DNA from 3 places in the Paenibacillus sp. 4624 genome. Region 3 is predicted to be linked to each of the others. Evidence: predicted binding sites of a transcription regulator. Region 3 holds the regulator's gene; each other region holds the start of a gene.
What was found. The regulator NrdR, encoded in region 3, represses ribonucleotide reductase genes. The targets are predictions, from matches to a motif close to AACACNATATATNGTGTT.
Positions count from the first base shown of each region.

Region 1 (2,276 bases), 170 kb from region 3:
CAAGCTGACCGGGCTTCAGCAGGTTGATTAGATTGAAAAGCTCGCTCATGTCGTTCTGTACAGGCGTAGCAGTGAGTAACAGGCAGTATTTTTTGCGTAATTGCAGCATGAATTGATAATTGGTTGTTTTTTTGTTTTTAAGTTTATGTGCTTCATCAATGATGATCATGTCATAGTCCATACTCAGCAGCATATCTTTGTGCGGGTCTCGCTTGGCAGTGTCCATGGAAGCCACAACGACGTCATTTTGCCAGGAATAAGCCTTTTTCTGCGCAACTGCAGGGATGCCAAATTTGGAATTCAGTTCACGTACCCATTGCAATACAAGCGAGGCGGGTACAAGAATTAACACTTTCGATACAAGACCACGAACCATATATTCTTTCAAAATCAGACCGGCTTCAATCGTTTTGCCCAGACCTACTTCGTCGGCGAGAATGGCTCGGCCTGACATTTCAAATAATACTTTGCGTGCCGTATCCATCTGGTGAGGAAGTGGAGTCAGATCCTGCAAATGTTTCAGACATTGAATTTCGTCAAAGTTCGGGATGAGATTCGTTTCTTCTGCCTGAATACCGAGCTGAAAGAGTCGGTAATCCCCCCAAGGCCCGCCTTTGTCTAAACGAGATTCAAGCTGATCCAGCCAGCTTCGATCAAACTCAAGAGGAACAGGTAACTCAGCTACAGGTTGATTCTGATGATGCGGATGTTTCCGGTTCATGATGCTTCCTCTCCGTTCTTGTGTAAAATAAATCATTCAAAAATATAGACGACGTGTTATTCGTAGGTAATAGTATGGACGAAGGAAGGCAAGTTCATAACCTGTTTCAGAACATCTATGAAATAAATCACATAGAAAATCAATATATAGTGTAATATAATAGTTATAAATCACTACATGTAGTATATGGGCATGGATTATTTTCAGGGACAGCATATGATTTGAAATGAATGGTTTATTCGGGGAGGTTGATTGCAGAGATGGCATCCAACAATACAGGAACGAACCAACAAGTGAAGCATCATGAGAACAAGCACAAGCTGGAAGGGCTCAGCGAGAAAATATTTCTGGATCGGTACGCATGGAAAGACGCCGATTCAAATCATGCAAAAGTCGGCGATGTCGTACTTGTATTAACAAAGGATGATCCCAAGTTTCCGGTGAAGGAAGTCGGCGAGATTGTTGAACGACAGGGACAACAGGTTAAAGTACGGACACGTAGCGATATCATCATAGAGACCAATGTAGAGAAATTGACACTGACGATAGAGAAAACGCCGGAAGAGATGTGGGATCGTCTTGCCCAAGCGATGGCATCTGTTGAATCGACACCTGAACAACAGGCTGTTTGGGAGATGAAGTTTCGCTCGGTGCTGGATGACTGGAAACTGGTTCCCGGTGGCCGCATTGCTGCTGGTGCTGGGGCCAGTGATGAGTTGACGCTGTTTAACTGTTATGTCATTCCTTCTCCGCAAGACAGCCGGGCCGGCATCATGAAGACGTTGACCGAAATGACCGAAATTATGGCTCGCGGCGGTGGCGTGGGCATCAATCTGTCTTCCCTTCGTCCGCGGCGTGCGGTGGTGAAAGGTGTGAACGGCTCGTCCAGCGGGTCGGTATCCTGGGGCGGTTTGTTCAGTTATACGACGGGGCTTATCGAACAAGGCGGCAGCCGACGTGGCGCGCTGATGCTAATGATGAATGATTGGCATCCGGATGTGCTGGATTTTATTACGGTTAAACAAACGATGGGGCAGGTGACTAATGCCAATCTGTCCGTTTGCGTGAGCAATGCATTCATGGAGGCTGTTAAGCAGGACGGTGATTGGGAGCTTGTTTTTCCCGATACCAGTGACCCGGACTATGATACGCAGTGGGATGGTGATCTGACCAAATGGAAAGGGGCAGGCCATAACGTTATTCCATATCGTACCGTCAAAGCACGTGATATATGGCATACGATTATTGAATCTGCTTGGAAATCAGCCGAACCTGGTGTGGTTTTTATGGAGTACTACAACCAGATGTCGAACAGCTGGTATTTTAATCCGATTATCTGTACAAATCCTTGCGGGGAACAGGGCCTTCCAGGCTGGGGAGTATGTAACTTGTCGGCGATCAATCTATCCAAATTTTATGATGAAACAAACGACGATGTGGCATGGGAAGAGCTGGCGAAAACGACGCGAATTTCAGCAAGATTTCTGGACAATGTGATTGATGCGACGCCGTATCATTTTGAAGAAAATCGATTAAACCAGCAGCGTGAACGCCG
Region 1 is NZ_JBNDJR010000004.1:308,517-310,792, reverse strand. It holds gene ABIE27_RS11800 (DEAD/DEAH box helicase) at 1-721, opposite strand, end outside; gene ABIE27_RS11795 (adenosylcobalamin-dependent ribonucleoside-diphosphate reductase) at 982-2,276, shown strand, end outside.
Region 1: ABIE27_RS11795 (adenosylcobalamin-dependent ribonucleoside-diphosphate reductase) is a predicted target of NrdR. The motif match lies at 858-875, and genes of this name have one in related genera.

Region 2 (2,276 bases), on a different contig from region 3:
TTCAGCGGATTACGAATCTCATGACTCATCAGTTTGAGCATTTGTGTCTTGGTCATGGCCTCGGATTCAGCACGTTCCTTCTCCGCCTGTAATTTCTCTTGTAGCTGTTCTGAATCGCTAAGTCTCTGCTCCTGAACGTGCAACGCACTCTCCAAGTCGACAACGTATCCCAGAAATACAGCCATGGCTTTCAGCGTCTTCATATCGGTTTCACTGATCTTATATCCTGGATCGTCCATTATGCATATCGTTCCGAAGGCTTCACCTGTTCTACGTACAATAGGTACTCCCACGAAAAATCGATTTCCCAGTCCACCCGTGACATCCATTAATCGTGTCACAGAATGCCCGGTGGTCTCCGAAATGGTGACGACACTGTTATTGTCTCTCAAGACCAGGCTGCAGTAAGATTCCATAAACGGAAGTGCAGTCCCTTTGACAATCAATTCTTCCTTGCGGTTGAAGGCTTCCAGAATGAAATTGGTCACTCCATCATTCGTAGCTACGAAGATGGTATTCACTCTTAATATGCCACTTAATACGTCCACAATGTGGGACGCTGCTTCTTCAATATTTTCATAGAAGCCTTGGTTAACGCCTTCTACCGTCCCCATGATCCAACCCCTCTTTGTTTGTCTTGGCTGCTATATTAAATTCACCGATCAGAATGTTAATTCACATGCAGGGGTCTGCCGGGGAATCCGAACGATTGTCACAAACTATACTTATATGTTTAACACCACAGAAGTACAAGAGAATCATCCTGGTGCCTGTAACCTCTTTTCTCACCGAACAGATCTGAAAAAACGCTTCGATCCACGATATCTGTCTTGTAAGTTTATACTTGCAGGGTAAGTAGAAATTATACGCCTCTGTTTGAAATTTGGGAACCTTAAACCCGCGCCAAATCCCGGAAGACGCTCTTCTTCCTCACAGGGGGTGTGATCATAATCACACCCAAAAAACCACATATAGTTTATAAATGGATAATATCAATCTACATGTAGTATATATCTCATATATTAATCCAATTATAATCTATTCAAAAATCATTTAGGAGGCACGTTTACATGACTATGCTAGAGCATGCCGCACCACCGGCAACCGATCTGTTATCTGACCTGGGAAGACGTATTATTGGCGCAGAAGACGCTGATACGCTGAGGGAGAATGCAAATCTGAATGGAGATTCCTTCAGCGGCAAGATGAGCAGGCTCGGATCGGAGACAGCCAAATGGCATGCCATGCGTCATGTATTGCCAGAAGCGCTTGCAGATGCGGTGGAGAATGGCGATCTGTATGTGCACGATCTGGATCAGTATGCCCTCGGAACAACCAACTGCATTTTTATTCCATTCGATCGATTGCTGGCTTCCGGCTTCAATACGGGGAATGGATCGGTTCGCACACCACAGACGATTATGTCTGCGATGGCTCTGGTCGCAATCATCTTTCAGTCGCAGCAAAACAGCCAGTACGGCGGCGTATCTGCCAACAAAATCGACTGGGATCTCGCACCTTATGTGCAGCGTTCATTCATAAAACATTTCCGCAAAGGGCAGCGGCTTTTTAATGAACAGGCTTTGCTCACGGACGAGCAGCTGCATCTGGACAGCACCGAAGCGAAGCAGCATTGCCCACATGCATTTGCTTTTGCATATGAAGAGACGGAGCTGGAAACAGGACAAGCTGCCGAATCTCTTATACATAACCTGAATACGATGAGCAGTCGGGCGGGCGGACAGATTCCCTTTACATCGCTGAACTATGGCATGTGTACATCAGCTGAGGGTCGTCTTGTGTCCCGCTCCCTGCTGGAAGCAACGATTCGTGGCCTTGGACATGGGGAAACGCCTGTATTTCCACAGCATATTTTTCAGTGCAAGCAAGGGGTTAATCAGGCCCAGGGCGACCCGAACTATGACTTATTCCGCCTGGCGGTAACCTGTTCTTCGCGGCGCATGTACCCTAACTTTGTCAATGTGGATGCAACGTTTAATTTACCTTTTTATCATCCGGAAGACCCGGACACGATCATTGCGACGATGGGCTGCCGCACACGTACCCTTGCGGATCGGTTTGGACGAAATCGGCAGAGTGGTAAAGGAAATCTGTCCTTCAATACCGTCAATCTGGTGAAGCTCGGGATTCGGTTTGGCATTTGCCAAAATCAGCGGGCTGTCGCGGATCGGGAAGGATTCTATGTGGCTCTGGATAAAATCATGCACAATGCTGTGGATGGTTTACTTCATCGGTATGCCATTCAGAAAAAACAG
Region 2 is NZ_JBNDJR010000002.1:454,364-456,639, reverse strand. It holds gene ABIE27_RS06385 (ATP-binding response regulator) at 1-614, opposite strand, end outside; gene ABIE27_RS06380 (anaerobic ribonucleoside triphosphate reductase) at 1,071-2,276, shown strand, end outside.
Region 2: ABIE27_RS06380 (anaerobic ribonucleoside triphosphate reductase) is a predicted target of NrdR. The motif match lies at 962-979, and genes of this name have one in related genera.

Region 3 (2,276 bases):
AGTATGCACCATTGGACATCAAGTCCTCTTGAATTCCCTCTGAACTATAAGATTGATTAAAAACTTTTCTTAGGTAAATCGTGTCCATATAGCAGGGGAATTTAAGGAATGCTTCATTTTGGCTAGCTAGCATAGCTATAAGATTATTAGTTACACAATCCATCCATAACTCGTTATAAGGACTAATCAAAATAACATCAACCTTTCAGAAGGAGATTCTCATTAGCTTATTTACATGTTTAATATATTAGTTGTTGTTGTAATACATCTATGTTGATAAAAAGGTAGCTTTAAGAATTCTATGTAAATGAGAGATTGTATTTTATGAAGATCCCTACACTACATTGACACAGGGAAAACTTACCATGAGTTACACATATATTAGCATAATTGAACACAGCAAGATAGGAGATCCTCTTTCGGTAGGCGAACAGCTTCATTCGCAAATATAACAGTGCTACGAAAGATAAAACAAACATTGACTGCTTAATATTTAAGTGATATATTAATTTTTGTATTCGTCTTGGGGCGTTAGTTCAGTGGGAGAACGCTTCGCTGGCAGCGAAGAGGTCAGGGGTTCGACCCCCCTACGCTCCATAGTTTTAAGACCCTATTTTATGTAGGGTCTTTTGTTTATTTAAATATGTAATGTTTTTTATTCCCCAATATTGAGACTGTTCTACTGCCTACTCCCTCTACGTAGAGTTCCATTTAGAAAAAAACTTGCTTTAGGCGTAGTTTTTTCAAATACTTAGATTTGGTTTTTCGTTAGGGGTTTTCGTGCACCGAAAATCTTATGGAGAAGAACATTCATGTTACGGGCACATACGGCACATACCAGATGCGGCTCCGGATTGCTCTTCTCCTTTTCCCACTACATTTAGTCCTCCAGATCTTCTTTGGACAGCAGCGATTTCAGTTCTTTCATGAACATGTTGATGTCTTTGAACTGGCGGTACACAGAAGCAAATCGCACGTACGCCACTTCATCCACCGGAAACAACTGTTCCATTAAAAGCTCGCCGATCTGGCGGCTTTCCACTTCAGCTTCGGCTGTGTTACGCAGTGACTTCTCCACTTCAGATACCATCATCTCCAGCGTTTCTACAGAGACAGGACGCTTCTCACACGCACGGATCAATCCACGCAGAATTTTGTCACGGCTGAATTCTTCCCGGCTGCCATCCTTCTTAATGACAATCAAAGGTGTTTCTTCAATCATTTCAAAGGTTGTGAATCTTCTCGCGCACTGCTCGCATTCGCGTCGGCGACGGATGGATTTGGATTCATTCGCTGGTCTGGAATCCAGCACTTTGGTACCCAGATAACCACAATAAGGACATTTCAACTTAGATCACTTCCCACTTTTACTTTTTACCACATATTCCCTGAGCATATTTTGTTATGAAAATCGCATCGGCGACACATAATACTTTTACCAACCCGCGAGGAGGTGAACAGCAATGGCACAAAGCAACGGTAACTCCAACAACTTGGTCGTAACTAAAGCTTCCGCAGCCCTGGAGCAAATGAAATACGAAGTAGCTCAAGAACTCGGAATCAGCATCCCGCAAGATGGGTACCAAGGTAACATGACTTCTTACGAGAACGGTTCGATCGGTGGATACATCACGAAGCGTCTGGTAACAATTGCAGAACAGCAATTGGCAGGTCAATACCAATAATTATCTGCATCGTAATACGTTACACAGAGGAGCATGGGGCGGCCGGTACACTACCGGTCTGCTCCGTGCTTCTCCCTTATCTTTTTCCAAGCAATCGCTCTAGAACGTATCGTAGATCTTCACATACTGATTATAATAGTAAATAACCCGTTGTACATAGTGGCGTGTCTCACCAAAAGGAATATTTTTCACCGTTTCAAGTTTGCCATCCCACACACCATTTTTCAACCAGCTGCTGACCTTCCCCGGTCCTGCATTATAGGCTGCAATCATCACAATTTCGTTGCCATTAAACCGATCGGAGAGATTACGTAAGTACCATGTGCCCAGCTGTATGTTTCGCTCAGGTTCATGCTTTAATTCATCAAGCGAAGTATCCGGAATTTTGGCTTGTTCCAAAATCCAGTTCGCCGTATCCGGCATGAGCTGCATCAGCCCTATCGCACCCCGCTTGGATTCTTTGCTCGTTTTGAAATTGGTCTCCACCTTGATGATTGAAGCGATCAGAAACGGATCAACCTCATAACTCTGGGATTGCGCCCGAATCTCTTCCTTGTATTCAATCGGATAAAACCAGGCCATCCAGTTCGT
Region 3 is NZ_JBNDJR010000004.1:475,957-478,232, forward strand. It holds gene ABIE27_RS12565 (hypothetical protein) at 1-88, opposite strand, end outside; tRNA gene ABIE27_RS12570 (tRNA-Ala) at 526-597, shown strand; gene nrdR (transcriptional regulator NrdR) at 881-1,348, opposite strand; gene ABIE27_RS12580 (alpha/beta-type small acid-soluble spore protein) at 1,464-1,685, shown strand; gene ABIE27_RS12585 (lytic transglycosylase domain-containing protein) at 1,785-2,276, opposite strand, start outside.